Plantactinospora soyae: one gene and its partner. The protein of the gene in region 1 interacts with the protein of each later gene in a pairwise test. Links are inferred from orthologs where the notes say so. Each region holds a gene or a part of one and is shown in the gene's direction. Other genes may lie near its edges. The genes, in order: eno and rpe.

The links.
Region 2: the proteins of eno (region 1) and rpe interact in binary tests that used the Escherichia coli proteins (3 or more experiments, as listed by UniProt). The link is inferred for Plantactinospora soyae from one-to-one orthologs.

Annotation. Positions count from the first base shown.
Region 1 is NZ_JADBEB010000001.1:646,438-661,386, reverse strand. Bases 1-2,925 are described here. They hold eno (phosphopyruvate hydratase), read left to right. Parts: upstream 1-783; coding sequence 784-2,067; downstream 2,068-2,925. Other genes in these bases: H4W31_RS02885 (DUF501 domain-containing protein), read left to right, coding at 2,775-2,925; H4W31_RS02890 (FtsB family cell division protein), read left to right, coding at 2,098-2,778; H4W31_RS02900 (hypothetical protein), read right to left, coding at 1-440. Also shown: more of H4W31_RS02885, read left to right, coding at 2,926-3,341; H4W31_RS02880 (amino-acid N-acetyltransferase), read left to right, coding at 3,338-3,895; H4W31_RS02875 (Ppx/GppA phosphatase family protein), read left to right, coding at 3,987-4,964; H4W31_RS02870 (SDR family oxidoreductase), read right to left, coding at 5,023-5,982; H4W31_RS02865 (hypothetical protein), read right to left, coding at 6,029-6,961; H4W31_RS02860 (DUF3558 family protein), read right to left, coding at 6,979-7,521; H4W31_RS02850 (AfsR/SARP family transcriptional regulator), read left to right, coding at 10,055-13,141; H4W31_RS02845 (hypothetical protein), read right to left, coding at 13,214-13,645; H4W31_RS02840 (PadR family transcriptional regulator), read left to right, coding at 13,721-14,050; H4W31_RS02835 (HAAS signaling domain-containing protein), read left to right, coding at 14,047-14,949. UniProt on the Escherichia coli protein: Catalyzes the reversible conversion of 2-phosphoglycerate (2-PG) into phosphoenolpyruvate (PEP). It is essential for the degradation of carbohydrates via glycolysis.
Region 2 is NZ_JADBEB010000001.1:5,162,307-5,177,096, forward strand. What follows is about bases 6,630-9,395. They hold rpe (ribulose-phosphate 3-epimerase), read left to right. Parts: upstream 6,630-7,555; coding sequence 7,556-8,236; downstream 8,237-9,395. Other genes in these bases: H4W31_RS22950 (xanthine dehydrogenase family protein molybdopterin-binding subunit), read left to right, coding at 6,630-7,370; H4W31_RS22960 (GGDEF domain-containing response regulator), read left to right, coding at 8,355-9,317. Also shown: H4W31_RS22925 (primosomal protein N'), read left to right, coding at 1-501; H4W31_RS22930 (AAA family ATPase), read left to right, coding at 722-1,705; def (peptide deformylase), read left to right, coding at 1,981-2,598; H4W31_RS22940 (methionyl-tRNA formyltransferase), read left to right, coding at 2,606-3,532; H4W31_RS22945 (RsmB/NOP family class I SAM-dependent RNA methyltransferase), read left to right, coding at 3,529-5,175; more of H4W31_RS22950, read left to right, coding at 5,256-6,629; bifunctional diaminohydroxyphosphoribosylaminopyrimidine deaminase/5-amino-6-(5-phosphoribosylamino)uracil reductase RibD, read left to right, coding at 9,753-10,814; H4W31_RS22970 (riboflavin synthase), read left to right, coding at 10,819-11,448; H4W31_RS22975 (bifunctional 3,4-dihydroxy-2-butanone-4-phosphate synthase/GTP cyclohydrolase II), read left to right, coding at 11,445-12,734; ribH (6,7-dimethyl-8-ribityllumazine synthase), read left to right, coding at 12,737-13,216; H4W31_RS22985 (class I SAM-dependent methyltransferase), read right to left, coding at 13,330-14,037; H4W31_RS22990 (protein-tyrosine phosphatase family protein), read left to right, coding at 14,230-14,718; H4W31_RS22995 (amino acid ABC transporter ATP-binding protein), read right to left, coding at 14,758-14,790. UniProt on the Escherichia coli protein: Catalyzes the reversible epimerization of D-ribulose 5-phosphate to D-xylulose 5-phosphate.

The DNA of each region.
Region 1 (14,949 bases):
TCGATGGCGGCGGCGGTGAGCAGGCCGATCACCACCGGCGGGGTGACCAAACCCCGCTTGTTCATGTCCGTGAAGATGGCGATCGCCGGCTTGGTGTTCGTCACCGCCGGGGCGGTGACCGTACAGGTCGGCTTCTTCCTGGTGGTGTCGCACGCGGTGGTGGCGTCCGCGGTGACCGTCAGCATGCCGCCCGGATAGGTGTACGCGGCGCGCAACGGGTCCTGGGACTGCACGATCGAGGCGCTCTCGCCGCCCGGGAGCTGGTAGTCGGCCGAATAGGTGAGCTCGTTCGACCGGTCGAGCCGGGCGGCGAGATCGTTGACCAGATCGGCCCGGCTGATGACGCGCCCGGCGCCGTCCAGGGTCTGGCACCCGGAGATCGTCAGTACGGAAATGATCGCCCCCGCGAGTGCCCGGAGTGAGATCGACACAACCGGCATGGCCCACAGCCTTGTCGATCGGGTCAAGGTCTCGCAAACCGGTTCCCACGTACTGCGAAGGAAATCCGTAAATGTCGGACCCCCGAGGCGCCGCGCGACCACGGTGCGTGCTGGTCGCCGGGCCAACCGCCGGAAGCCGGACCCCGGGCCCGCCGCCGGAACCGGTGCCGGTACACATGATCCGGCGGGGCGTCGGGACGTTGTCCAGGTCCGCCATGCGGCGCCCGGGGGTCCGGACCCGCCCGATAGGCTGGCCGTGGAGGCCTCAGCCGCACCGTCGCGGCCCGGACCGGACCGCCATCGACATCCGATGGACCGACATCGACAACTGAGGAGCACGACAGTGGCCACCATCGAGGGAATCGTCGCTCGGGAGATTCTCGACTCGCGCGGCAACCCGACCGTCGAGGTCGAGGTCGGACTGGACGACGGTACGGTCGCCCGCGCCGCGGTGCCGTCCGGCGCGTCCACCGGAGCCTTCGAGGCGATCGAGCTGCGCGACGGTGATAAGGACCGCTACAACGGCAAGGGCGTCGAGAAGGCCGTCGCCAACATCGAGGACCGGATCGTCGACCAGTTGGTCGGCTACGAGGCCAGCGAGCAGCGGCTGATCGACCAGAAGATGCTCGACATCGACGGCACCGACACCAAGTCGGAACTCGGCGCCAACGCCATCCTCGGGGTCTCGCTGGCGGTCGCCAAGGCGGCGGCGAGCAGCGCCGAGCTGAGCCTCTTCCGCTACCTGGGCGGCCCGCACGCGCACCTGCTGCCGGTACCGATGATGAACATCCTCAACGGTGGCGCGCACGCCGACTCCAACGTCGACGTGCAGGAGTTCATGGTCGCCCCGATCGGCGCGCCCTCGTTCCGGGAGGCGCTGCGCTGCGGTGCCGAGGTCTACCACGCGCTCAAGTCGGTGCTGAAGAAGAAGGGCCTGGCCACCGGGCTCGGTGACGAGGGCGGCTTCGCGCCCGACCTGCCCACCAACTCCACCGCGCTCGACCTGATCGCCGAGGCGGTCGAGAAGGCCGGTTACCGGCTCGGCACCGACATCGTCTTCGCGATGGACGTGGCCGCCACCGAGTTCTTCTCCGACGGCACGTACACCTTCGAGGGCGCCACGAAGTCGGCGGACGAGATGACCGCCTACTACCACAAGCTGATCGACGACTACCCGATCGTGTCCATCGAGGACCCGCTGGCCGAGGACGACTGGTCCGGCTGGGCGAACCTGACCGCCTCGATCGGCGACCGGATCCAGATCGTCGGCGACGACCTGTTCGTCACCAACCCCCAGCGGATCGCCCGGGGCATCGCGGAGCGGTCCGCGAACGCCGTACTGGTCAAGGTGAACCAGATCGGCTCGCTGACCGAGACCTTCGAGGCGGTCGACCTGGCCCACCGGGCCGGCTTCAAGTGCATGATGAGCCACCGCTCCGGCGAGACCGAGGACACCACCATCGCCGACCTGGCGGTCGCGATGGGTTGTGGCCAGATCAAGACCGGGGCACCGGCCCGCTCCGACCGGGTGGCGAAGTACAACCAACTGCTGCGGATCGAGGAGGAGCTGGCCGACGCGGCGCGGTACGCCGGCACCAGCGCCTTCCCGCGTTACCGTTCGGTCTGACGTAGAACCTCGGGGGGAGGTGCGACGGCGATGACGCAGCGCCGTACACCGAGCGGCCAGGGCCCGGCCCGGCGGCCGGATCGTACCGGCCGGACCGGGGTGCCCCGGCCCGGCCGGGCCGCGTCCCGCGACCCGGGGGCCCGGTCCGAACCGAGACAGGGCCCGGTCCGGGCGTCCGGAAGTGTCCGGGCGTCCGGCTCCACCCGGGCCACTGGCGCCGGCCGGAGCGCGGACGGACCCCGGTCGGGCAGCCGGCCCGGGGCGGCCCGGCGGACCGGTGCCGCCCGGACGGTCAAGCGCACCTACGCCCAGCAGCCCCGCCGGTACACCGGGCGGGCGACGGTGCTGGCCGGAGTCCTGGTCGCGCTCGCCCTCGCCTACACCTATCCGGTCCGGGTCTACCTCAACCAGCAGTCCGACATCGCGCGGATTGAGGCGGCCCAGCAGGCGCAGCGGAAGCTGATCGGCGATCTGACCCAGGAAGCCGCGCTCTGGGACGACCCGGAGTACGTCAAGATCCAGGCACGGGAGCGGTTCTTCATGGTGCTGCCCGGCGAGGTGCCGCTCGTGGTGCTGACCGATCGCGAGGGCGCCGCCCGGGACGCCGGTGTCGTTCCGGAGACGACGCAGGGTCGCGCCCCGGATCCCTGGTACGACACCCTCTGGTCGAGCATCCAGGCCGCGAACGAGCCGGAACGGGCCGGGCAGTGAGCCGACCCGACGCGGTCGACGTACCCGGGACGGGGGCGGCGGCCGACGCGGTGCCGGCACCGGTGCGGGAGCCGGCCACCACCGGTGACCTGGCCGCGGTGGCCGCCCAGCTCGGGCGTACCCCGCGTGGCACCCGGGCGGTGGCCCACCGGTGCCCGTGCGGGTTGCCGGACGTGGTGGAGACCACCCCCCGGCTCGCCGACGGTACGCCCTTCCCGACGCTGTTCTACCTGACCTGTCCCCGGGCGGTCGCCGGATGCAGCCGGCTGGAGTCCGCCGGGGTGATGCGGGAGATGGCCGAACGGCTGGCCGCCGACCCGGAACTGGCCGAGCGCTACCTGGCCGCGCACCAGGACTACCTGGCCCGGCGGAACGCGATCGGGCAGGTGCCGGAGATCGACGGGATCTCCGCCGGTGGCATGCCGGGCCGGGTGAAGTGCCTGCACGTGCACCTCGGGCACGCGCTGGCCGCCGGTCCCGGGGTCAACCCCTTCGGTGACGAGGTGCTCGAACTGCTCGAACCCTGGTGGGCCGCCGGCCCCTGCGTGGAACCGGCCGAATGACCCGTCCGGAACGGGAGTCGGGTTCGGAGCGGGTGCCGGAGTCGGTGCCGGCCGAGCTGGTCGTCCGGCGGGCCCGGACGACCGACGTACGCGGGATCCGGGAACTCATCGACACCTACAGCCCCGAGCGCCGGCTGCTCAGCAAGGCGACCGTCACGCTCTACGAGGATGTCCAGGAGTTCTGGGTCGCGGTGGACCCGACCGACGCGACGGTGGTCGGCTGCGGGGCCCTGCACGTGATGTGGGAGGACCTGGCCGAGATCCGGACCGTGGCGGTGCACCCGGGCTACCGGGGCCGCAAGATCGGTTGGCGGATCGTGACGGAGCTGCTGGCGACCGCCCGTGAGCTGGGCGTCTCCCGGGTCTTCTGCCTCACCTTCGAGACCGGGTTCTTCGCCTCCTTCGGGTTCGTCGAGATCGACGGTGCCCCGGTCCCGCAGACCGTCTTCGAACAGCTCCTCCGGTCGTACGACGAGGGGGTCGCGGAGTTCCTCGGCCTCGAACGGGTCAAGCCGAACACCCTCGGCAACGTCCGCATGCTCCTACGCCTGTAAGGAAGGGCCCCTTCCTATCGCTTTCTGTCGAAGAAGGGCCCCTTCCTAACACCCGGCCTTCGGGTTCGGCCGGGCCAGTAGTCTGGCGTCCGTGACGACGGAAACGGTTCCCAAGCGGGTCGCCGCGATCGACTGCGGCACGAACTCGATCCGGCTGCTCGTGGCGGACCTGCCCGAGGCGTCCGCCGGGCCGCAGGCGGAACTGGTCGACGTGGTCCGGCGGATGGAGATCGTCCGGCTCGGCCAGGGCATCGACCGGACCGGCCGGCTGGCGCCGGAGGCGATCGAACGTACCCGGCTGGCACTGGTCGGGTACGCGACCGAGATCGAGTCGCTGGGCGTGACGAAGGTCCGGATGTGCGCCACCTCCGCCTCCCGGGACGCGTCGAACGCCGACGAGTTCCGGGCGATGGTGCTCGACACGCTCGGCGTCGCGCCCGAGGTGGTGACCGGCGACGAGGAGGCCCGGCTCTCCTTCACCGGGGCGGTACGCGGGCTGGACGCCGACGTCCGGGAGCCGTACCTGGTCGTCGACATCGGTGGCGGGTCGACCGAGTTCGTCGTCGGCCGCCGCCCGGCCACCGGAGGTACGGCGCTGGTTGACGCGGCGGTGTCGGTGGACATCGGCTGTGTCCGGATGACCGAGCGGCACCTGTCCGGCGACCCGCCGACGCCCGAGCAGGTCGCGGCGGCCGAGGCCGACATCACGGCGGTGGTGGACTGGGCACTGTCGGCGGTGCCGGGACGGGAGGCGGCCACCCTGATCGGGCTGGCCGGATCGGTCACCACGGTCGCCGGGATCGCCCTGGGCCTGCCGGAGTACCGGCCCGAGCAGATCCATCACGCCCGGGTGTCGTACGCCGATGTGGTGAAGGTGACCACGGACCTGCTGGCCCGGTCGGCGGCCGAGCGACTGACCATCCCGGTGATGCACCCCGGCCGCGCCGACGTGATCGGCGCGGGGGCCCTGGTGCTCCAGGTCATCATGCGGCAGGCCGGGATGTCCTCGGTGATCGCCAGCGAGCACGACATCCTCGACGGGATCGCCTACAGCCTGCTGCCGGCCTAACAACGGGTGGCCACAGCGGACGCACACCCCCGTTCGGTGCCGTCCGCACCTTCCCGACTCAGGCCGGCTGGTGCGCCTTCGGATAGGTCACGCCGCTGAGCCGCTCCGAGACCTCCCAGAGCCGGGCCGCGGCCTCGTCGTCCAGCGCGCGGGCGGGAACCTTCGCGGGTGCCGGGCCGCCGTGCAGTTCGCCGAACCCGTCTGGACCGTAGAATCCGGCGCCCTCGGCGTCGGGGCTGGTGGCGGCGTAGAGGGCGGGCAGGATGCCGGCGTCGATCTCCTGCCAGACCCCGGGCACGAGGTAGAGGAGCCGGTTCCGGATCTGGTTGAGCCGTACCGACCGTCCACCGTGGGTGGGTCCGGTGACCTGGAGATTCGTGATGGTCGCACCGGGATGGGCGGCGTTGCTGCGGATGCCCCAGCCGGCGGCCACGCTGCGCCGGTCGAGTTCCCGGGCGAAGACGAGTTGGGCGAGCTTGGAGACCCCGTACGCGAGCACGCCCTGGTAGCGACGTTCACTCTGCAGGTCGTCGAAGTCGAACCGTCCGAGGCGGCTCATGAGGCTGCTGACCGACACCACCCGGGCCGATCCGGCGGCCCGCAGCAGGGGCAGCAGGTGGCCGGTCAGGGCGAAGTGCCCCAGATAGTTGGTGGCGAACTGGAGTTCGATCCCGTCCGAGGTGACCGCCCGGCGACGCGGGGCCATGATCCCGGCGTTGTTGGCCAGGAAGTCGACGGGCCGCCCGGCCCTGTTCAGGTCGGCGCCGAGCGCCGCCACGCTGGCCAGCGAGGAGAGGTCCAGTTCCCGCAGGTGTAGGACCGCGTCGGGCACCCGGGCACGGATCTCGGCGATCGCCTCGGCGCCCTTCCGCTCGTTACGGACCGCGAGGATGACCTCCGCGCCCGCCCGGGCGAACCGGCCACTGAGACCGAACCCGATTCCGCTGTTGGCTCCGGTGACGACCGCGAGCTTGCCGCGAAGATCGGGTACGTCGATGTCGGGTGCGCTACGTGGCATGGCTCCATCTTCCGGCTGATCCGTCGACGGTGGGAACCCGCTGCTCCTATGTGTCGCAGTCGAGCAGGGTTCCACACATCTGGCAGCAGATCTCGGCCCGACTGGCGACGGGCAGGCTGATCCGGACGCTGCAGATCGGGCAGTTGAACGTGACCCGCAGCGGTGACCGGCCGGAGAAGGCGTACCGGTCGCTCTTCGCGGCGGCGTGCGGGCGTGCGGCACCACGGTCGAGCCGGCGGCGTACCTGTGCCAGGTCCTTGTCGTACCGGCGCCGGCTGGCGGGATCGGCCGACGCCAACGGCGCCTGGGTCCACTCCTGGTAGGCGACGGCGTAGCCACTCCGGTACGCCGACCGGGCGTCCGTACTGGTCAGCCACGGCAGCGGGTCCTCGGAGAAGGCGACCGCCCGCCGGCCGAGGGCGTAGCCGAAGGCGGGTGAGCCGAGGTACCCGAGCCGTTCGGTGTAGTAGGCGGCGGTGCGGTGCGAGTCGAGCAGCGGCCAGCCCACGCCGAGGTAGGCGGCGGTGGTGTCGGTCAGGATCTCGTCCTCGTACCGCATGTGGTGGTACTCCAGGAAGACGTGCGTCACCTCGTGCGCGAGGACCGCGCCGATGTCCCGGCGCCGACCGACGAAGGTCGAGTCGATCTCGACGGAGTACTGCGGTCCGGTGCCTAGCAGCACCCGACCGGCCCGGCCGGGCGGCATCGGGGTGAAGGTGACGGTTATCCGGGTGTCGGGCAGGCGCAGGTGCTCGACCAGGGCATGGGCGACCCGTTGGGTGCCGGAGATCAGGTCCTCGTCGCGCCGCACGGTGACGTCCTCGGCCGGGATGCTCGCCGAGAATTCGTGGACGGTGTCCGGGGAGAGCCGTCGGTAGAGGGTGTAGATGGCCCGGCGTACCTCGTCGAGGGACCATCCCCGGTCGTTGCCGGGCGTTCTCGGCGCGGGCGCGCCGTATCTGACCTCGACGTCGGACAAGGACTCCTCCAGTCAACTCATCCCAGGTGGGCGAGGATCGCTGTCGCGAAGGTGGTGTTGAGGGGACAGGATTTCGACCCGGCCGCCTCTTCGCCGAGCGGGCTTGCGATGAGCCGGAACGACTGTTTGGCGCTGATCGCGACGAGCGTGGTGCATCCCCCGCGTGAAGTGGTGCCGGCGACCGCCCGACGACCGTCGATCTTGGTCTGTTTCAGGTGCCGGAACTCCGCGGCCGTCGTCTGGTCAACCGTTGGGTACGGGGTGAAGGCCACCAGTCCATCCAGGACTCCCCATTGGCAGGACTTGCCATCGAGGTCCGTCTCCGATCCTTCGATGATGATGCCGAGTCTGCTGCTGTCTTGCTGATCGAGGGCGCGGCAGGGTTGCCGCGCCAGTTCGGCGAGGGTGGCGGCGGGGCCGGCAGTGGCAGTGCTCGGCGTCGCCGTGTGAGTGGGGGACGTCGCGGTGGCAGCCGGGGCGGATTCGGCCGTACGCGGCTCGTCGCGGTCCCCGCCACAACCACCGACCACCACCGACGCTGCGACCAGGGCCGCAGTCATGGTCGTGCGCCATTTCGGTCGCCTCCGACTTCCCGGCTCCCTGTCACGTTGGTCCATGGCCCCGACAGTACCGCCGGCACTCGGAACCTCTCCCCGCCAGCCACACCTTCCACTTCGGGCCGGCTAAGGCAGCCGCGCCTTGACCATCACCGGATCGGCGTCCCTGCTCTGTGTCACCGGCTCGTGGCGATCCCGTCCGGCCGGACGATCCTGTCGAGATGCGTAACAAGGGTTCGGCCCCTCACCTGTGGGTGGTGGGGGCCGAACCTGGTTGTGTTGTCGGTGTGTCTTTGTGGTTGTTACAGCCAGGCGCCGAGGATTAGTCGGTCGCCGACGGGGGTGAGGTTCATTGGGCCGGAGGTGTACCAGTTTTCCGGGGCGATGGTGCCGCTGCGGAATACTTTGTAGGTGAAGCTGGTGTCGGTGTTCTGGTAGGCCATGACGGTGTCGTCTTTGCCGTCTGCGTTGACGTCGCCGGCGGCGATTCTGGTGCCGACGTTGTCGAGGTCGAAGGAGGAGTAGGTGGCGGTGCTGAGGTTGCTGAATGATGCTCCGGTGGAGTACCAGCGGTAGAGGATGGTTGCGGTTCCGGAGTCGTAGGCGAGGATCGGCTCGTGTTTGCGGTCGCCGTTGAAGTCGCCGACGATGAGTCGGTTACCGACGGGGGTGAGGTTCATCGGGCCGGAGGTGTACCAGTTTTCCGGGGCGATGGTGCCGCTGCGGAATACTTTGTAGGTGAAGCTGGTGTCGGTGTTCTGGTAGGCCATGACGGTGTCGTCTTTGCCGTCTGCGTTGACGTCGCCGGCGGCGATTCTTGTGCCGACGTTGTCGAGGTCGAAGGAGGAGTAGGTGGCGGTGCTGAGGTTGCTGAATGATGCTCCGGTGGAGTACCAGCGGTAGAGGATGGTTGCGGTTCCGGAGTCGTAGGCGAGGATCGGCTCGTGTTTGCGGTCGCCGTTGAAGTCGCCGACGATGAGTCGGTTACCGACCGGGGTGAGGTTCATCGGGCCGGAGGTGTACCAGTTCTGCGGGGTGGAGGTTCCGTTGAGGAAGACCTTGAACGTGAAGCTGGTGTCGGGGTTCTGGTGGGCCATGACGGTGTCGTCCTTGCCGTCTGCGTTCACGTCACCGGAGGCGAATCGGTCACCGACGTTGTCCAGATCGAAAGAGGAGTGCGTCGCGGTGCTCAGGCCACTGAACGAAGAACCGGTAGATCCCCACCGGTACAGCACGGTCGACGCCCCGGAGTCGTACCCCAGAATCGGACTGACCGGCTTGTTCCGCCACTCTCGAGTAGTCTCCCCCCGAAGAACACTGAGCAGTGCTTCCTTGTTGTCGAACCTGGTGACCTTGTCGCGGTCCTCGCTAAGGTGAATGTGCCATAAGTGCGTGTTGTCAGATGAAGCCGCGCGGCCATACCGGAAGTCCCAGCCCTCCACGTCGCCGTCGTTGTCGGCTTGGCCGAAAAATTCCCGCCATCCGTCCAGGCGAGGGTCGTTCGGATCCCTGGTGGAGGCGAGGAGTCGATTGGAGTACCGGGCGATGTTGCTGTAGTTGGGGCTCGACCCTCGGGCCTCGGGGAAGGTCCAGTCGTATGCTGCGGCTTTATCGGCTGGACCACCCTTGTCCTCGACGTCCCGGACGGAATAGTCGTCCGTATCGTTTCCCGCCCGGGTGTTGTGGTAGCCGTCCTTGTTGGCGTAGATCCCCCCGTTCTGCGATCCGGGTTGTAGCGCCAGGAGATCCTCCATGAGCTGCGAGGACGCCTCGGTGACCATGGACGCATAGGGATCGATATCGCCAATGGGATCCGTCGGGGCCGCTGCGGCGACACCGACGAACAATGCGCCGGAAACGGCAACCGTGCCCGCAGTGAGAGCTGACAGGGTCAGCAGCCGTGCGGTCACAGGTAGACGCATCAACAGGTACATCAAACTCCTTCTTAAGTGAGACTGGCGCCGAGAAAAGCGAAGAGGCAGAGTTCTGGAACGTCGGGTGCGGATCAAATTTCTGGAACAACATGGCAGCTCGGTGGGAGCTGTGGGGTCGACGTGCGGATGGGAGCTTGCGCCTGCTTCCGCGTATCGCCTTTTCTGTAATATGAATTGCAACTATCTGGAGTAATCGATTTTTGGTTCCCCCAAATCCGATTGATTGGCCGAAGCTGCGGGGAAGATTATTCGAGCAGCCAACATGAGATCGATATGTTTGCGATATATTTTCGATATCGTCGGAATTGCTAATTTCTGATCGAGGACAGCCGTCACGGTTCGAGGCGCCTGCGCGGGCGGCATCCGGCAGCCCGATCAGATGATCACCGGCTTCGGCAAGGGTGCGAACAGTGTGGGTCGAAGTCCAACCAGGATCCTTTGCTCGCCGGGCCAGCACGACGCCGTACCGGGGCCGTGTGCTGCAGCATCGACGAACTCGCCTGAGACGATCTGGGGACATCCGGGGCGCTGACGGCTTGTCAAGAGGGTCGATAGGCTGTGTCGGTGGCGGTGGATTCGTTGTCCTGTTGACCGGGGGTTGAATGTTCCAGGTTTCGCTTCTTGGTCCCCTGGAGATCATCGCCGACGGGATGCCGTTGCTGCTCGGCCCGCCCAAGCAGCAGGTGGTGTTGGCGATGCTGGCGATGCGGCCGGGTCGGTTGGTCGGGGTGGACGAGCTGATCGATGAGTTGTGGCCGCAGAGGCCACCGACGTCCGCGGTGGCGAATACCCGGGGTTATGCGGCCAACCTGCGGCGGATGTTCGATCGGGTGGAAGCGGGGCGGGGTCTGCTGGTCCGACGTGGATCCGGGTATGAGCTTCGGCTGCCGTCGGAGGCTGTGGACCTGATCGGGTTCGTGGCGGAGTGTCAGCGGGCGGCTGTGGCGCTCGCCGGTGAGGACTTCCCCGAGGCCGGTGAGCTGCTGGGCCGGGCTGAGGAGCGGTGGCGGGGGCAGATGCTGGCCGGTCTGCCGCTGGGACCGGTGTTGTCGGCGCGGGCCGAGACCGTACGGGAGATGCGGCTTGGTCTGGTTGAGCAGCGGGCTGAGTTGTGCCTCGCGACCGGGCGGCCCGGGCTGGCCGTGGCGTTGTTGCGGGACCATCTGCTGGCTCATCCGTTGCGGGAGCGGGGCCATGCGCTGTTGATGCGGGCGCTGTGCCGGGAAGGGGACGTGCCGGGTGCCCTGGCCGCCTACAGTGCGGCCCGTTCGGTGCTGGTCGAGCAGCTCGGCATCGAGCCCGGTGCTGAGTTACGTCAGCTCCATCAGGCGGTACTGAACCGCGATCCCGCCCTGGAGCGTCCGTGGGCGGTCATCGCGCCCCGGGTGCCCGGTCGGCCGGGATCCGGACCCGGGAAGCCAGCTCTCCCAAGGGACGAGGACGACCAGGCTGCGCTTCCAGTCAGTTGGCTGCCCCGGCCGGCCGTCGACTTCACCGGTCGGGCCGAGGCCGTACGTGGGCTGGTGGCCGCCGTGGAGGGAGCGAACGCCGGCGCTGCGGTGGTGCGGGTGATCGACGGGATGGCCGGAATCGGTAAGACCGCGTTGGCCGTACAGGTAGCCACCCAGCTCGCCGACCGCTATCCCGACGCGCAGCTCTTCGTCGACCTGCAGGGACACAGCGCGGGCGGTCAGGTGGATCCGGCGACGGCGCTGGTCACCCTGCTGCGGCAGCTCGGCGTGCCCGCCGGCCGGATCCCGACCGAACCCGACCACCGGATCGCGCTGTGGCGATCGGAACTCGCCGCCCGGCGGACGGTGCTCGTGCTCGACAACGCGGGCAGCAGTGAACAGTTGGCCCCGCTGCTTCCGGCGGCACCCGGCACGCTCGTGCTGGTGACCAGCCGCCGACGACTGCTCGCCAGCGGCGATGCCCCGCCGACGTCGTTACCGGTCCTCGATCGGAACGAGGCGATCGAGCTGCTGGCGAGGGTCGCCGGCCGGGATCGGGTCGGCGCCGAGCCGGAGGCGGCAGCCGTGGTGGTACGTCGTTGCGGCTATCTTCCGCTGGCGATCCGTCTCGTGGGCGCCCGCCTCGCCCACCGACCCGGTTGGCGAGTGGTGGACCTGGCCCAACGGCTCGACCGGGCTACCCCGGTACTCAGCGAACTATCCGCGGAGGACCATACCGTCGCCAGCGCCTTCAGCCTCTCGTACGAGCCGCTCCACGAACCGGTACGCCGGATGTTCCGGTTGCTCGGCCTGCATCCGGGAGAGCACTTCGGTCTGGACACCGCAGCCGCCTTGGCGGACGTGCCGCTGTCAGATGCGGAAACCGCTGTGGCGGCCCTGGTCAACCATCATCTGGTGGAGGAACCGGTCGCCGGCCGGTTCCGGCTCCATGATCTGGTCCGCGACTACGCACGCGAACTCGCGACGTCCACGGACGAGCCAAGCGAGTGCCGGTCGGCGATCGGCCGGATCCTCGACTACTACCTGCACGCCTGCCTCGCCGCGACCCGGGCGATGGAGACGTCATCGATGGCGGCGACACTCGGTCTCGATCAACCACTGCGTCCGGATCTGCTGTCCCTGCTGAGGGCGGACCTGGAATGGCCGGATGTGGAGCGGGAGACCCTGCGTGCCCTGGTCCGCCTGGCGGCGGAGAACGGTCATCCGCACCAGGCGTGGCGGCTGGCTCGGGTGGCCTGGCGCTTCTATTTCGTTCGCGGGTACAACGACGACATCCTCGACACCCACCGCTACGGGCTTGAGGCGGCGCGTCAGTTGGACGACGAGGCGGCGATCGGAACGATGTACAACTACCGTGCGTATTCCCATATCCGCAGCGGCGACTGCCAGCAGGCACAGCGGGACCTGGAAACGGCGATCGAGGTGCGGGAGAGGATCGGCGACCGGCACGGAGCGAACATCAGCAGGTCGAATCTGGCGATCGTCTACTGGCACCTCGGCAAACTGACCGACTCGGTCGACCTCCACCAGCGCTCTCTGCACGACCGTCGATCGTCAGGCCAGGACGTGCTGCCTGCCCTACCCAGCGTCGGCCTGTCACTGATGTTTCTCGGGCGATACGAGGAAGCCCTCCGGATACACCGGCAACACCTGTTCATGGCACACCTTGCCGGGAGCACGTTCAACGTCGCCCTGGCCCTCGCCAACATCGGCGCGGTCAGGTCACGCCTCGGCCAGCACCATCTAGCGGTGCGCTACCTGAGGGCCTCGCTGCGCCTCAGGGAACGGACGGGAAACCGATTCGGGATATCGTTCGCGCTCAACGAGTTGGGAGCGGCACTCTGCGGGCTGCGACAGCTGGACGACGCCCGCAGGCACCACCAACTGGCGCTGACCGCCGCAGAACATCACGGCGAGCCGTACAGCGAGGCGGCCGCTCTCAACGGCATCGGTCTGACCCTCGCCGCCCAGGGACGTTCCGTGGAGGCCGTGCAGTTCCACCGCGATGCGTTGACGTTGGCCACCCGGATCAGTCACCCGTACGAGCAGGGACGGGCACTGGTCGGAATCGCCGCCCAGATGGAACCGCACGACCCGATCGAGGCGCGCCGACACTGGGAGCGGGCACTCGCCATCTTCCGCAGGATGAACGTGCCCGAACGGCTCGACGTCGAGCGGCACCTCACCCGCCTGGCAACCCCCGTCCGGGCTGTTTGACCAACGCCGGGACGGACCGCCGAACCAGACCGGCGGTTCGTCGCCCCGTCCCGGCTGACGGGGGACCCCGGCTCAGCCGCTGCGGCGCAGGTCGGCCCGGGACTGCTCCCGGGGCTCGCCCTCGTCCCGGGACCACCACCAGGCGTAACTGATCTCCCCGGGCCGGGGCGTACGCAGCACGATCCGGGCCACCAGCGGACCCTCGTACGCGGTGAAGTGCCCGGGAGTCTGCTGGGTGAAGCGCACCATCCCGGGCAGTTCGAGGCTGGCGACGTGCAGTTCGAGCCGGCCGCCGCCGCCCAGCAGCAGCACGCTGTGCTCGACGTGCCGCAGGCCGTCCCGGTCGGTGGTCGCCTCGTAGTCCAAAATGGCGGCACGCCCGTTCAGGCCGGTGCTCACCGCCATCCGGGCCAGGAACGGGCCGCCCTCGGGGCCGTCACCCCGGCCCCGGTACAGCCCGGTCGCCGCGGTGAGGCAGCGCAGTACGTCGGTCTCGGCAGGCACGGCGCCACCGTAACCCCGGTGCGCCACGCTAGTGCATTGTTGACGGTACTACGGATTAAACAGTAGTATCGCCGAGTGGACACCACCCAGTTGCTCAAAGGTGTGCTGGACCTCGCGGTCCTCGCCGTGTTGAAGGACGAGGACGGCTACGGCTACGACATCATGCGCCGCCTGCGCGCCGCCGGCCTCGAGGAGATCGGTGACGCCTCGGTCTACGGCACCCTGCGCCGGCTCTTCCAGGGCGGCCTGCTGACCACGTACGTCGTACCCAGCGAATCGGGGCCGCACCGCAAGTACTACGCGCTGAACGCGGCCGGACGTGACCAGCTCGTCCGGTCGGGCAAGGTGTGGCGCTCGTTCGCCGACACGATGGAGAAGCTGCTCGACGAGGGAGTGGCGGCATGACCGAGCAGAGCGGGGGCACGACCGTCGTGACCGAGCAGGAGATCGCCCGGTACGTGCACCAGGTCCGTGAGGCGCTCGGTGACCTGTCGCCGGCGGTCCGCGACGAACTCCTCGAAGACCTTTCGGAACACCTGGCCGAGGTGGCCGCCGAGGGGGGAGGCTCGCTGGTCGAGCGACTCGGCCCGCCCCAGCTGTACGCGGTCGAGCTGCGTACCGCCGCCGGGGTGGCCGCGCCGGCCAGCGCCGTCAACCTGGATCGGCGGATCGCAGATGCCGTACGCAAGGGCCGCGACCGGTTGCGCACTATGGACTCGCGGCTCGGTCCACCGATCGGGTACGAGCGGCTCAGCGAGTACCTCCTCCTGCTGCGCCCCGCCTGGTGGGTGCTCCGGGGCTACCTGGCCGCCATGCTGATCACCGTGCTGCTGACCGGTGCCCCGTTCGGCCTGCTGCCCCGGCTCGGCGGCAGCGGCCTGGCCGCGATCCTGCTGCTGGCGGTGACCGTCACCGGGTCGATCTGGCTCGGCCGGCGTACCGACCGGTTGGGTCAGCGACCCCGCTGGATCCTGCACCTCGGCACGGTGCTGCTGGTCTGCTTCGGCCTGGTCGGATTCTTCGAGGCCGACGGCCGGGCCACCGACGGCTACAACGGCTACTCGCCGGTCTACACCGACCAGTACTCCGGGGTGCAGGACGTCTACGTCTACGACAGCGAGGGCCGACTGCTGACGGACGTACGGCTCTTCGACCAGAACGGTGAGCCGATCCGGCTCGGCAACCCGTGGTGTGAGGAGGCGCAGCAGCGGTTGCAGCCCGGTCCGGACTATGTCGACCCGATGCGGCAGCCGTACCCGTACTGCCCGCAGGGTGCCCCGTTCCAGGTGCGTCCGACCGCACCG
Region 2 (14,790 bases), 4.5 Mb from region 1 along the record:
GGCTTCGGCGCGGTGCTGCTGCTCGATTCCTGGGCGATGCTCACCCGGGCCGACCTACGGGCCGGCGAGGAGGCGCTGCGCCGGTGGCTGGCGGCGGCGGCGTTGGCCCGGCCCGCCTCGGCCGGTGGTCGGGTGGTGGTGGTCGCCGACGGGGCGCTGGCGCCGGTGCAGGCGCTGCTGCGCTGGGAGCCGGGCTGGTTCGCCGGTCGGGAGTTGGCCGAGCGGCGCGAGCTGGGCTTCCCGCCGGCCGCCCGGATGGCCAGCCTGACCGGGGGCGCGGCGGCGGTGGCGGACCTGCTCGACGCGGCGCGCCTGCCCGAGGAGGCGGAGCTGCTGGGTCCGGTGCCGGCGACCGAGGGGCAGGAGCGGATGCTGGTCCGGGTGCCCCGGTCCCGGGCGGCCGCGCTGGCCGCCGCGCTGCACACGGCGGTGGCGGTCCGGACCGCCCGCAAGGCCGGTCAGCCGGTGCGGGTACAGATCGATCCGCATGACATCTTCTGATCGGATTTCGGGTCGGGAACCTACACGGAGTGTTGTTTTGCCGACGCTGTGAAGTGGGTACCAATGTGCGGACGCACTCCGAGTCCGACTGGCCGGCCAGGATTCGAGTGATACCATCGCCCCTCATGCTCCACTCGGGTGGTGTGACGGTGAGTGATCGCGCCGGTTCGGTGTTCAAACTATTGATCTTGAAAAATCTGGGATCAGGGGTGGGTAGGGCGTGACCGGTCGTCAATCGATCGTCCTCAATGGCGATCTGGGTAGCGGCAAGAGCACCGTCTCCCACGAGCTCGCCAAGCGACTCGGCGTACGGCGGGTCAGCGTCGGTGATCTCTATCGGGAGATGGCGCAGCAGCGGAAGATGACCGCCCTTCAGCTCAACCTGCACGCCGAGCTGGACCAGGCGGTCGACGGCTACGTCGACCAGCTCCAGCAGGACATCGCCGACTCTGGCGAGCAGCTGATCGTCGACAGCCGTCTCGCCTGGCACTTCTTCAAGAACGCGCTGAAGATCCACATGATCACCGAGCCGACCGAGGCGGCCCGTCGGGTGCTCGCCCGGCCGTCCGGTCCGGCCGAGAGCTACTCCTCGGTCGAGGAGGCGAGAGCCAAGCTCCACGAGCGCAGCGAGAGCGAGCGCAGCCGGTTCCTCGTCCGGTACGGCGTCGACAAGGCGAAGCTCCGCAACTACGACCTGATCTGCGACACCACGAAGGCCTCGGCGGCCGAGGTGGTGGAGCACGTGATCGCCGCGTACGAGGGCTCCTTCGGGCAGGAGGTCCTGCGCGACAGGCCGCCGCTGCTGCTGCTCGACCCGGCCCGGATCTTCCCGTCGCAGGAGATCCAGGGGCTGCGTGGGCTCTGGGAGTCGGACTTCGTCGAGCAGATCGGCCAGGCCGGCGAGGAGGCGTTGGAGCCGCTGCGGATCGGCTACACCGGCGAGCAGTTCTTCGTCGTCGACGGGCACCGGCGGCTCAGCGCGGCGCTCCGGAACGGCTTCAAGCTGGTCCCCGGCCAACTCGTCGCCGAGTGCGACGAGCCGGTGGTCGGTGGCCTCAGCGCGATCGACTTCTTCCGGGCCGAGGTCGGGCTGAGCGTGATCTACGACTGGGACGCCGCGCACGGCACCCAGTTGCCGCTACCCACGCACATCCTGGAGCGCACCGACGCCGTACTGGCCGGCGAACCGGGAACCCAGCCCTAACCGGGCAGCGACGTCCCGGCCGGTTCGGCCGGCCGGTTCCGACGCCTCCGAACGCCGCTGGTCGCCCGGCGCCGGACCGTGACCGCCGTCACCGCGGCTGGCATCCGGTCGCCGTACGCCAGCCGGCCCGGCGTTCGCCCGTCAGCCGGCACCCGCGCCCAAGCCCGACGACCGCGCCGAACGGCGTCCGCGCCGGCCCAGGACCACGTCCTCGGCACGACCGTAGACTGGTACGGCACCGCCACTCCCGCCCGTTCGTGAAGGAGCCGTCCCGCGTGACCGTCCAGCCCATCCGTCTGTTCGGGGACCCGGTGCTGCGCACCCCGGCCGAACCGGTCGTCGACTTCGACGCCGAGCTGCGCAGACTCGTCGCCGACCTGACCGACACGATGCGCGAGCAGAACGGCGCCGGCCTCGCCGCGCCGCAACTCGGCGTGGGCCTGCGGGTGTTCTCGTTCGACGTCGACGACGTGGTCGGGCACCTGGTGAACCCGGTACTGGACTTTCCCGACACCGAGGAACAGGACGGCCAGGAAGGCTGCCTCTCGATCCCCGGGCTCTACTTCGACACCAAGCGCCGGCTGAACGTCGTCGCGAAGGGCTTCAACGAGTACGGCGACCCGCTGCAGATCGTCGGCACCGGCCTGATGGCCCGGTGTGTGCAGCACGAGACCGACCACCTCGACGGTGTGCTCTTCCTCGACCGGCTGGACGCCGAGGCGCGCAAGGAGGCGATGCGGGCGATCCGGCAGGCGGACTGGTACGACCAGGACGCGCCGCCGGTGGTCAAGACCAGCCCGCACGATGCCCCGATCGGCCGGCGTCAGGCCCTGGCCAGCCGCCTCGGGTTCGGCTCGGAGCGTTCCGGCAATCCCTTCGGTCTGGGTCGGTGACGGCCCGGTGCGTCTGATCTTCGCCGGTACGCCGGCCGTCGCCCTGCCCGCGCTGGATGCCCTCGCCGCGTCGTCGCACGAACTGCTCGCCGTGGTGACCCGGCCGGACGCCCCCGCCGGGCGGGGCCGAGGGCTGGCCCGGTCACCGGTGGGCGCCTGGGCCGACGAGCGCGGCATCGAGGTGCTGACCCCGGCCCGGCCCCGGGAGCCGGAGTTCCTCGACCGGTTGCGCGAACTCGCCCCGGACTGCGTACCGGTGGTCGCCTACGGCGCGCTGGTGCCGCCGGTGGCGTTGGAGATCCCGGCCCACGGCTGGGTCAACCTGCACTTCTCGCTGTTGCCGGCCTGGCGCGGCGCCGCACCCGTACAGCACGCGGTGCTGCACGGCGACGAGTTGACCGGCGCCAGCGTCTTCCAACTGGAGGCCGGACTGGACACCGGTCCGGTCTTCGGCACCCTGACCGAGGAGATCCGGCCGTCCGACACCTCGGGCGACCTGTTGGAGCGGTTGGCCATATCCGGCGCCGGCCTGCTGGTCGCGGTGCTGGACGCGATCGACGCGGGGACCGCGCGGGCGGTGGCGCAGCCCGCCGAGGGGGTGTCGCTGGCGCCGAAGCTGACCGTCGACGACGGACGGGTCCGCTGGGCGGAGCCGGCCTTCGCCGTGGACCGCCGGATCCGGGCCGCCACCCCGGCGCCGGGCGCCTGGACGGGGTTCCGTGATGCCCGGGTCAAACTCGGGCCGGTTCAGCCGCTTCCCGAAGGTCCGGATCTTAAGCCGGGCGAACTTCTGGTCGAGCGGGGCAGGGTGCTGGCGGGTACGGCCACCGGACCGGTGGCGTTGGGCGAGGTACGAGCGGCAGGCAAACGGGCCATGCCGGCACCGGACTGGGCTCGCGGGGTCCGGGTAGCGGGTGGGGAGCAGTTCGAGTGAGCGAGCGTAGCGGGCAGATCGAGGGCACCGAGCGGGCCGGAGCCGACCGAGGGTGGGTCGACCGGGATCGTGCCGGCCAGAGCGGCGTCGACCGGAGCAGCGGGGCACCGGCCGGCGCAGACCGGGGTCGCAGTGGTGGCCAGGGCGGTGCCGACCGGGGTCGCCCGGACCGGGACCGGCGGGCCGGGCAGGGCGGTGCCGACCGGGGCCGGCCGGACCGGAGCCGTGGCGGTCCGGGTGGTGCCGACCGGGAGCGCGCCGGACGGCCGCCGCGACGGGAGCATCCACCGGTGGATCTGCCCCGGCAGGTGGCGTACGAGGCGATCGAGGCGGTGCACCGCGACGACGCCTACGCGAATCTGGTTCTGCCCGAAATCCTGCGGGAGCGGCGGCTGCACGGCCGGGACGCGGCCTTCGCCACCGAGCTGACCTACGGCACGCTGCGGTTGCGGGGCACCCTGGACGCGATCCTGACCGCCGCCGCCGGCCGGGACGTCGCGCGGATCGACCCGCAGCCGAGGGACGCGTTGCGACTCGGCGCCTACCAGTTGCTCTACACCCGGGTACCGGCGCACGCTGCGGTCTCCTCGACCGTCGACCTGGTCCGTTCGGTGGCCCCGGGCGCGACCGGGTTCGCCAACGCCGTGCTGCGGGAGGTGTCCGGGAAGGATGCCGACACCTGGATCGCGGAGCTGGCGCCGGCGGCCGACGCCGACCCGGTCGGGAACCTGGCGCTCACCTACAGCCATCCGCCGTGGATCGTACGGGCGTTCTCCGAGGCGCTCGGCGGGGACCTGGGGGAGACCACCCGACTGCTGATCGAGGACAACCACCGGCCCTCGGTGCACCTGTGCGTCCGGCCCGGTCGGGCGGACGCGGCCGAGGTCGCCGACGAGGTCGGTGGCGCGCCGGGCGCCTTCTCGCCGTACGCGGTCTATCTGCCCGGCGGTGCCCCCGGCGAGCTGGCCGTGCTGGCCGACGGCCGGGCGCACGTCCAGGACGAGGGTTCCCAACTCGTGGCCGCCGCACTGGTCAACGCCGAGCTGGACGGCACGGACGAGCGCTGGCTCGACCTCTGCGCCGGGCCGGGTGGCAAGGCCGGCCTGCTGGGCGCGCTGGCCGCGCAGCGGGGCGCGACGCTGACCGCGGTGGAGATCGCCGAGCACCGGGCCCGGCTGGTGTCCCAGGCGGTCCGGGGCCTGCCGGTCACCGTGCTGACCACCGACGGCCGCACCGTCGGCAGCGATCCGGACCTGCCGGCGGACTCCTTCGACCGGGTACTGGTCGACGCGCCGTGCACCGGGCTCGGCTCGCTGCGGCGGCGACCGGAGTCGCGCTGGCGCCGCCAGCCCTCCGACCTGCCGGCGCTGACCCGGTTGCAGCGGGAACTGCTCGGCGCCGCGCTGCGGGCGGTCCGTCCCGGTGGCGTGGTCGGCTACGTGACCTGCTCGCCGCACGTGGTGGAGACGCACGTCTCGGTCGGCGAGGCGGCCCGGCGCTCCGGCGTACCGGTGGACTTCGTCGACGCCCGCCCGCTGCTGCCGGCGGAGATGCCCGGCCTCGGCGACGGCCCGACGGTCCAGCTCTGGCCACACCGGCACGGCACCGACGCGATGTTCCTGGCGATGCTCCGCCGCGGCTGACCCCCTGATTGGTTAGGAAGGGGCCCTTCTTCTACAGAAAACGATAAGAAGGGGCCCTTCCTTGCATCTAGGTTGGACGGATGACGACGCCGGCTCGGGCCATCGGCACCCCGCTGGACCGGTTCGACGGGCCGGAGAAGGTCACCGGCACCGCCCGGTACGCCTTCGAGCATCGCGTGGAGCGGCCCGCCTATCTGCACCCCGTGCAGGCGACGATCGCCGTGGGTCGGATCGTCGGGGTCGACACCACGGCCGCGCTGGCCGAGCCGGGGGTGCTGGCGGTGCTCACCCACCAGGACGCGCCCCGGGTCGCCTCGACCGAGGACCTGGAGGTGGCGATCCTCCAGGACGCCGAGGTGCGGTACCGGGGGCAGTTCGTCGGTGGCGTCGTTGCGGAGACCTCGGAGATCGCCCGCCGAGCCGCCGACCTGGTCCGGTTGGACTACCAGGCCCGGCCGCACGACGTCGAGCTACGGGCCGACCACCCCGACCGGTACGCCCCGGAGGTGCTCAACGGCGGGTTCGCCACCGACAGTGTGCGGGGCGACCCGGAGCGGGCGCTCTCGACTGCGGCGGTACGCCTCGACGCCACCTACACGACGCCCAGATACCAGCACAATCAGATCGAGCCGCACTCGACGATCGCGGTCTGGGACGACGGCCAGCTCACCCTCTATGTCGCCAGCCAGGGCGTGCACCGGCTGCGCGACTCGATCGCCACCCTGTTCGGGCTCGCCCCGGAGCGGATCCGGGTGATCTCGCCGCACGTCGGCGGCGGGTTCGGCGGCAAGCTGCACGCCCATCCGGACGTCGCGCTCGCGGTGCTGGCCGCGATGGCCGTCCCCGGTCGGCCGGTGAAGCTCGCGCTGACCCGGCAGCAGATGTTCAGCCAGGTCGGCTACCGCACCCCGACCATCCAGCGGATCCGGCTCGGTGCCGATGCCGACGGGCGACTCGTCGCCGTCGCCCACGACGTGGTGCAGCAGACCTCGCGGATCAAGGAGTTCGCCGAGCAGACCGCCTCATCGACCCGGGTGATGTACGCGGCGGCCACCCTGGGCACCACGCACCGGATGGTCGCGCTCGACGTACCGGTTCCGACGATCATGCGGGCGCCGGGCAAGACCCCCGGGATGTACGCCCTCGAGTCGGCGATGGACGAGATGTCGATCGCCTGCGGACGGGACCCGGTCGAGTTCCGGATCGCCAACGAGCCCGCCGAGGATCCGGAGCGGGGCCTCCCGTTCTCCAGCCGCAACCTGGTGGCCTGCCTGCGTGAGGGCGCCCGCCGGTTCGGCTGGGACGGGCGGGATCCGACGCCCCGGGCCCGTCACAGCGGGGGGTGGCTGGTCGGCACCGGGGTCGCCGCCTCGATGTACCCGGTCTACCGGCTGCCCGGATCGTCGGCCATGATCCGGCTCGGCCCGGACGGCCGGTACGCGGTGTCGATCGGCGCCGCCGACCTGGGTACCGGCACCTGGACGACGCTGACCCAGATCGCCGCCGACGCGCTCGACGTCCCGGTCGGGCGGATCGAGCTGCGGATCGGCGACACCCTCCTGCCACCGGCGATGGCGGCCGGCGGCTCCTCGGGGATGACCTCGTGGGGCTGCGCGGTGGTCGAGGCGGCACGGCGGCTGCGGGCCCGGCTCGCCGACGGGTACGCCGGGGTGGTCCCGGCCGAGGGGATCGAGGTCAGCGCCGACATGCCGGCCAATCCGCACGGGGACAGCTTCGCCATGTACGCCTTCGGCGCCCAGTTCGCGCAGGTCCGGGTCTGCGCGGAGACCGGTGAGGTCCGGGTGCCCCGACTGCTCGGCGTGTTCGCCGCCGGGCGGATCATCAATCCGAAGACCGGCCGGTCCCAACTGCTCGGCGGAATGAGCATGGGGCTGTCGATGGCGCTGCACGAGCGGGCCGTCGTCGATCCGCGGTTCGGGCACGTGGTCAACCACGATCTCGCCGGGTACCACATCGCCACGAACGCCGACGTCGGCTCGGTCGAGGTGCACTTCGTCGAGGAGGACGACCCGTACGTCAACCCGATGGGCTCGAAGGGCATCGGCGAGCTCGGCATCGTGGGTACGGCCGCGGCGATCGCCAACGCCGTCCACCACGCCACCGGAGTGCGGGTACGCGACCTGCCGATCACCCCGGACAGGTTCTTCGCCGAAGGAACTCCGAGCCGGGCGTGAATCCAACTCCGAGCCGGGCGTGAATCCAACTCGGATCCGGTGTGGGGCGGGTCGGATCCGGCGTGGATCTGGTCGGAGTCGGGCGTGGACCCGATCTGAGCTGGTGGGAGGGTGAATCTGACCGGAGGGTGACCGGATCCGTATCCGGCGACGGTCGGGGTGACCGGCATTCGTACACTGGCGCGGTGACCGTACCAGCGCCGATCGTTGCGCCCAGTATTCTCGCCGCAGACTTCGCCCGGCTCGCCGAGGAGGTCCACGCGGTGGAGTCGACGGCGGACTGGCTGCACGTCGATGTGATGGACAACCACTTCGTGCCCAACCTGACCATCGGGCTGCCGGTGGTGCAGAGCCTGCTGGCCGTGACCGCGCTGCCGTTCGACGTACACCTGATGATCGAGGATCCGCGACGCTGGGCGCCGAGCTACGCCGACGCGGGGGCGTACAACGTGACCTTCCATGCCGAGGCGTGCGACAACCCGGTCTCGCTGGCCAAGGACCTGCGCTCGGCCGGGGCCAAGGCCGGGTTGGCGATCGACCGGGACACTCCGATCGAACCGTACCTTGACCTGTTGCCCAGCTTCGATACATTGCTGATCATGACTATCAAGGCGGGCTTCGGAGGGCAACGGTTCATCCCCGAGCTGCTCGACAAGGTCCGTGCCGCCCGCCGGCACGCCGACGCGGGCCACCTCGAGCTGCGGATCGAGGTGGACGGCGGCATCGCGGCCGACACCATCGAGCAGGCGGCGGTGGCCGGCGCGGACGCGTTCGTCGCGGGCACCGCCGTCTATGCGGCGGCGGATCCGGCCACGGCGGTGACGCAGCTGCGACAGCTCGCCCAACGCGCCGTGCCACGGGCATGAGCGATCGCCGCGAGCGAATTGGCCAGTTCAGTGCGGGCATGAGCGAGCGCCGCGAGCGAATCGGCTGGTTCAGTGCCGGGGAGCCTCACGACCGCACGAAGCGAAGCGGAGTGCGGGCATGAGCGTCGACGGGGTCGAGGAGCGGCCCGACCTGATCCTGGTGGTGGACGACGACGAGGACATCGTCCGGTTCGTCGCGTTCAACCTGCGCCTGCACGGTTTCGAGGTCATGCAGGCCGGAGACGGCCAGGAGGCGCTGGAGCTGATCGAGCGGCGGCGTCCGGATCTGGCCGTGGTCGATCTGCGGATGCCCCGGGTCGACGGGCTGGAGCTGACCCGACGGCTTCGGGCCAACCCGATGACCTCCGCCCTGCCGGTGATCATGCTGACCGCCAAGGGCCTGACCGTGGACAAGGTGCACGGCCTCACCGCGGGCGCGGACGACTACCTGGTGAAGCCCTTCGACACCGCCGAACTCATCGCCCGGGTCAGCTCGACCCTGCGGCGCAACAAGGAGTTCCGCGAGGTCTCCCCGCTCACCGGGCTGCCCGGCAACACCCGGATCCGGCGCGAGATCGGCGACCGGGTACGCAGCGGCGTCGACTACGGGGTCGGCTACATCGACATCGACCGGTTCAAGAGCGTCAACGACCGGTACGGCTTCGTCCGGGGCGACGAGTTCATCAGCGCCCTGGCCCGCAGCCTGCACCGCGCGGTGGTCTCGGTCGGGCTGCCCCCGGCCTTCCTCGGGCACATCGGCGGCGACGACTTCGTGATCGTCTGCGCTCCCGAACAGGTCCGGCCACTGACCGAGCGGGCCGTGGTCGACTTCGAGAAGACCGCCGACGAGCTGTACGACCCCGAGGACGCCAAGCGCGGCTACGTCGAGTTGAAGGACCGCCGGGGCAACGTCCAACGCGCCCACCTGGTCACCCTCTCCATCGGGGTGTCCCTGTCGGTGCCGGAGCGGCGGTTCACCGACCCGCTCGAAGTGATCGCGGCGGCCTCGGAGATGAAGACGGTGGCCAAGAGCCAGCCCGGGTCGTACGTCGCGATGGACCGGCGCCGCCCCGGAGGATGATCGGGGTGACCGCGGTCACTCCGCTGTGAGGTGGGTCGCCTCACTGGCACTCGACCCTCGGATCCGTGCAACACTCGACGGTACCCACCACGCGCTGGCGGGACTCGGTGAAATTCCGAACCGGCGGTGATCCGGGCGAAAGCCTGGTAAGCCCGCGACCCGGACGGCTCAGAGCCGCCCGGTGGACCTGGTGAGAACCCAGGGCCGACGGTTGAGTGCGGGCAACGCCCACGCTCAGACAGTCCGGATGGGAGACAGCGCGCGGGACGGACAGGCCTGACGGCCGGCAGCTGCCTGCCGACCGTGCGGGCCCGCCGGGGTCGGCTCTGCCGTCCCCGTGTTCCGCCTCCGCTCGCCCGGCCATCCGGCCGGTACCGCTCCCGCCCCGCCCGCGCGTCTGCGAAGGACGAGCGAGGAAGAGGGCGGAGGATCGGCATGGGGAGCGTCTCCACCGACGAGGCGATGCGCCGCGCGATCGCGCTGGCGGCCCGCGGTATGGGCACGACGAGTCCCAATCCACTGGTCGGCTGCGTGCTGCTGGACCCGAGGGGCGAGGTCGTCGGCGAGGGCTTCCACGCGTACGCCGGCGGACCGCACGCCGAGATCGTCGCACTGGCCCAGGCCGGTGAGCGGGCTCGGGGCGGCACCGCGGTGGTCACCCTGGAGCCGTGCGACCACGTCGGGCGTACCGGCCCGTGCAGCGGTGCGCTGATCCGGGCCGGGGTCCGCCGAGTGGTGCTCGGCGTGCCCGATCCGAACCCGGTCGCGTCCGGTGGCGTCGAGACGCTGCGCGCCGCCGGTGTCGAGGTCGAGATCGGGGTCCGGGCCGCCGAGGCGGAGGCCGGCAACCTGGCCTGGCTGACCGCGGTACGGCGCGGCCGGCCGTACCTGATCTGGAAGTACGCGGCGACCCTGGACGGGCGGATCGCGGCGGCCGACGGCACCAGCATGTGGATCACCTCCGAGGCGGCCCGGATCGACGTGCACGCGTTGCGCGGCACCGTCGACGCGGTGATCGCCGGGGTCGGCACGGTGCTGGCCGACGATCCGAGACTGACCGCCCGGAACCTGCGCAACGGCACCCTGGCCATCCGGCAGCCGCTGCGGGTGGTGGTGGACAGCGACGGCCGTACCCCGGTCGACGCCAGGGTCCGCGACGGTGCCGCGCGGACCTGGATCGCGACCTCGGCGGAGGTCGGCACCGGCCCGGACGGGCGGGTCGACCTGCCCCGGTTGCTCGCGGAGCTCTACCGGCGCGGGGTACGGGCGGCGCTGCTGGAGGGCGGTCCCACCCTGGCCGGTGCGTTCCTGGCCGCCGGCCTGGTGGACAAGGTGGTCGGCTACCTGGCGCCCAAGCTGCTCGGTGCCGGCCCGGCGGCCCTGGCCGACGCCGGCCCCCGGACCATCTCCGAGGTTATCGACCTGGAGTTCACGGATTTCACACCGGTCGGCCCCGATCTGCGGGTCACCGCGTTTCCTCGGAAAACGGAGGGCTGAACAGATGTTCACCGGCATCGTGGAGGAGCTGGGCGAGCTGGTCCGGCGGGTCGAGACGGGTGGGGACTCGGCGCTGGTCGCGATCCGTGGCCCGCTGGTCACCTCGGACGCCCGGCACGGCGACTCGATCTCCGTCAACGGGGTCTGCCTGACGGTCGTGGAATCCGACGACGGCGTCTTCACCGCCGACGTGATGGGCGAGACCTTCCGCCGGACGTCGCTCGGGGCGCTGCGTCCCGGCGACCCGGTCAACCTGGAGCGGGCCGCGACGCTCGGCAGCCGGCTGGGCGGGCACCTGGTACAGGGGCACGTCGACGGCGTCGCCGAGATCGTCCGCCGGGAGCCGGCCGAGCAGTGGGAGACGGTCACGTTCACGCTGCCCGCCGCGCTCGCCCGGTACGTGGTGGAGAAGGGGTCGATCACCGTCGACGGGGTGTCGCTGACCGTCGCCGCGCTGGCCGACGGGCTGTTCTCGGTCGGGCTGATCCCGACCACGCTCGCGGCCACCACGCTGGGGCGCAAGGGGATCGGCGAACCGGTGAACCTGGAGGTGGACGTGCTGGCCAAGTACGTCGAACGACTGTTGACGACCGGCGGGCGACTGCCGGTCGGTGGACTGGAGGCCGTGGCATGACAACCGACTTCGGCACCATCGAACAGGCGGTGGCCGACATCGCGGCCGGTCGCCCGGTGGTGGTGGTGGACGACGCCGACCGGGAGAACGAGGGCGACCTGATCTTCGCCGCCGATCTGGCCACTCCCGAGCTGTTGGCGTTCATGGTCCGCTACACCTCCGGCTACATCTGCGCGCCGCTGACCGAAGAGGACTGCGACCGGCTCGAGCTGCCGCCGATGTACCACACCAACCAGGACAAGCGGGGTACCGCGTACACCGTGACGGTGGACGCACGCGAGGGGGTCAGCACCGGTATCTCGGCGGCGGACCGGGCGCACACCATCCGGCTGCTCGCCGACCCGGCCACCGACCCGACCGACCTGAGCCGGCCCGGACACGTCGTACCGCTGAGGGCCAAGCCCGGTGGGGTGCTGCGGCGCCCCGGCCACACCGAGGCTGCCGTCGACCTCGCCCGGCTCGCCGGACTCCGGCCGGCCGGGGTGCTCTGTGAGCTGGTCAACGACGACGGCACCATGATGCGTCTGCCCGATCTGGAGAAGTTCTCCGCCGACCACGGACTCACCCTGATCACCATCGCGGACCTGATCGCGTACCGGCGACGTACCGAGCAGCAGGTGCGGCGGGAGGCCGAGGCCCGGCTGCCACTGAAGGTCGGACTGTTCCGGGCCGTCGGCTACCGCGTCGAGTACGACGCGACCGAGCACATCGCCCTGGTCTACGGCGAGATCGGCGACGGTCAGGACGTACTGGTCCGGGTGCACTCGGAGTGCCTGACCGGGGACGTGTTCGGCTCGCTGCGCTGCGACTGCGGCCCACAGTTGAACGCCGCCCTCGCCCGGGTCGCCGCCGAGGGCCGGGGCGTGGTCCTCTACATGCGGGGACACGAGGGGCGGGGCATTGGGCTGGTGCACAAGCTTCAGGCGTACCAGTTGCAGGACCTCGGCCGGGACACCGTCGATGCGAACCTGGACCTCGGGCTGCCCGCCGACGCGCGGGACTACGGCACCGGCGCGCAGATCCTGTACGACCTCGGTGTCCGATCGATGCGGCTGCTGACCAACAATCCGGCCAAGCGGGCCGGCCTGGAGGGCTACGGACTGACCGTGGTCGGCCGGGAGGCGATGCCGGTCGGCGCGACCCCGGAGAACCTGCAATACCTGCGGACCAAGCGGGACCGGATGGGCCACCTGCTCAGCGAGTTGGACGAGCCGCTCGAACCGGTCCAGGCGCTCGACCCGGTCGAACCGGTGGAACTGGTGAAGACGACGGAAAGGTTGGCCTGACGATGGCGGGGTTCGGAGAGCCGGGATCGTCCACGGTGGATGCGTCCGGGTTGACCGTCGGGGTGGTGGCCGCCCGCTGGCACGGGGAACTCACCGACCACATGCTGGACCGTGCGGTGAACGCGGCGAAGGCGTGCGGCGTGAACGACGTGCTGGTGGTCCGGGTCGCCGGTTCGGTGGAACTGCCGGTGGTGGCACAGGCGCTGGCCCGGCGGTGCGACGCGGTGGTGGCGCTCGGCGTGGTGATCAAGGGCGCCACGGCGCACTTCGACTACGTGTGCCAGTCGGTGACCGAGGGGCTGACCCGGGTCGCGCTGGACACGGCGACGCCGGTCGCGCACGGCGTGCTCACGGTCAACAACCTGGAGCAGGCCCGGGACCGGGCCGGCCTGGCCGACTCGGCCGAGGACAAGGGCTGGGCCGCCACCACCGCCGCGCTGGAGGCGGCCGTGGCGATCCGCGACATCGCCAGCCGGCCGTAACCGACCGCCGCGCCGATCGACGGCGGTCCTGCCGCTGATGCGGTGGGACCGCCGCCGTCCGCTCTGGTGATCGCAGTGCGGTCCCTGGTTGGCGAACGGGGGAATGGTCGGTCTCAGGTTGCCTTGTGAACCATGGCCAGCCGGGTCAGGTACCGCTTGCTGATCTGGCCGCGGTGGTCGCGGTCGATCAGGTTGGCGATGCAGGCGAGGAGACCGTCGCGTGCCGGTTGAGGCAGCGTACGGTGGCCGGAGTAGGTCATCAGCAGGTCGCGGTATTCGCTGGTGGTGTAGCCCTGCTCCCACTCGTAGCGGCGGAATCGCGCCGGCCCGAAGCGTGTAGAGCGCTCGAACTCGGTCGGGTCGTCGGGAATGTCCGCGGCCGGTGTCGCGCGCAGTCCGGGTGGAGTCCTGGGGTCGAAGGTCTCGTAGCACGCTTGCATGTCTGCGAAGAAGTTCTCCGTGCCGCCAGCGACGTGTTCGCTGTGCACCACGGCAAGAGTTCCGCCTGGAAGGAGCACGTCCGCCGCTTTGTCGACGCGGATATCCGGATCGATCCAGTGGAACGCGGTCGCCGAAAATACCAGGTCGAACGGGGTGGTCGGTGGTGTCCACCGCTCGAAAGGGGACACCTCGACGGTCACGTTCGGGAATTCCTGGAGGTTGCGTCGGGCCACGGCTGCCAGCTCGGGGCTGAGTTCCACCGCGATGATGGTGCAACCGAGCCGGGCCAGTGGTCGGGTGGCCTGGCCGGTGCCGCAGCCGATTTCCAGCACCCGGGACTGCGGGCTCAGACCAGCGAGTAGGACCAGATCGTCGAACAACTGGTCCGGATAGCCAGGGCGCGCGTGGTCGTAGAGGTCGGCGTCCTCGCCGAATGTGGCACGCAGGAGTTCGCGATCCGTCTCGGTCACGGAGGCACGTTACCTCCCAAACTCGGCCGCCGGACGTCACCGGTCCGGCGCTGACCCGGCCGCCCGCCCATCGATGATCAACGAGCGACAGGAGAGAGCCCGATGTGGCTGCGGCCCACCGTCTATCCGATCCCGGCGCCGTCGCCGGTGCGGCTGAGCATCGTGGCGCGTCCGCGCGGGGATGACTGGCTGGACGACGAGATGGCCGGGCTACGCCGTGCCGGGGTGGACGTCCTGGTCTGCCTGCTGACCTCGGCGGAACGCGACGAGTTGGGGTTGACCGGCGAGGATACCGCCGCTGTCCGCGCCGGTCTCGACTTCCACGCCTATCCCGTCATCGACCGGGGAGTCCCGGAACATGCCGCGATTCGTCCGCTGATCGACGTGCTGGCCGGCGACCTCGCCCGGGGACGGCACCTCGCGGTGCACTGTCGGGCGAGCATCGGCCGGTCGTCTCTGCTCGTCGCCGCGTTGCTGTCGCGGCTGGACGTTCCGGTCGATCGGATCTGGGACGTCATCGGCGGGGCCAGGGGATTGCCGGTGCCGGAGACGGAGGAGCAGCGGCGCTGGCTGGGTGAGCATCACCGTTAGGTCGCCTGGTGCGGCGGTGGATGCCGGCGGCGTCGGTACTCAGCCGGTGGGCGCCTGAAGCCGGCCGGCCTC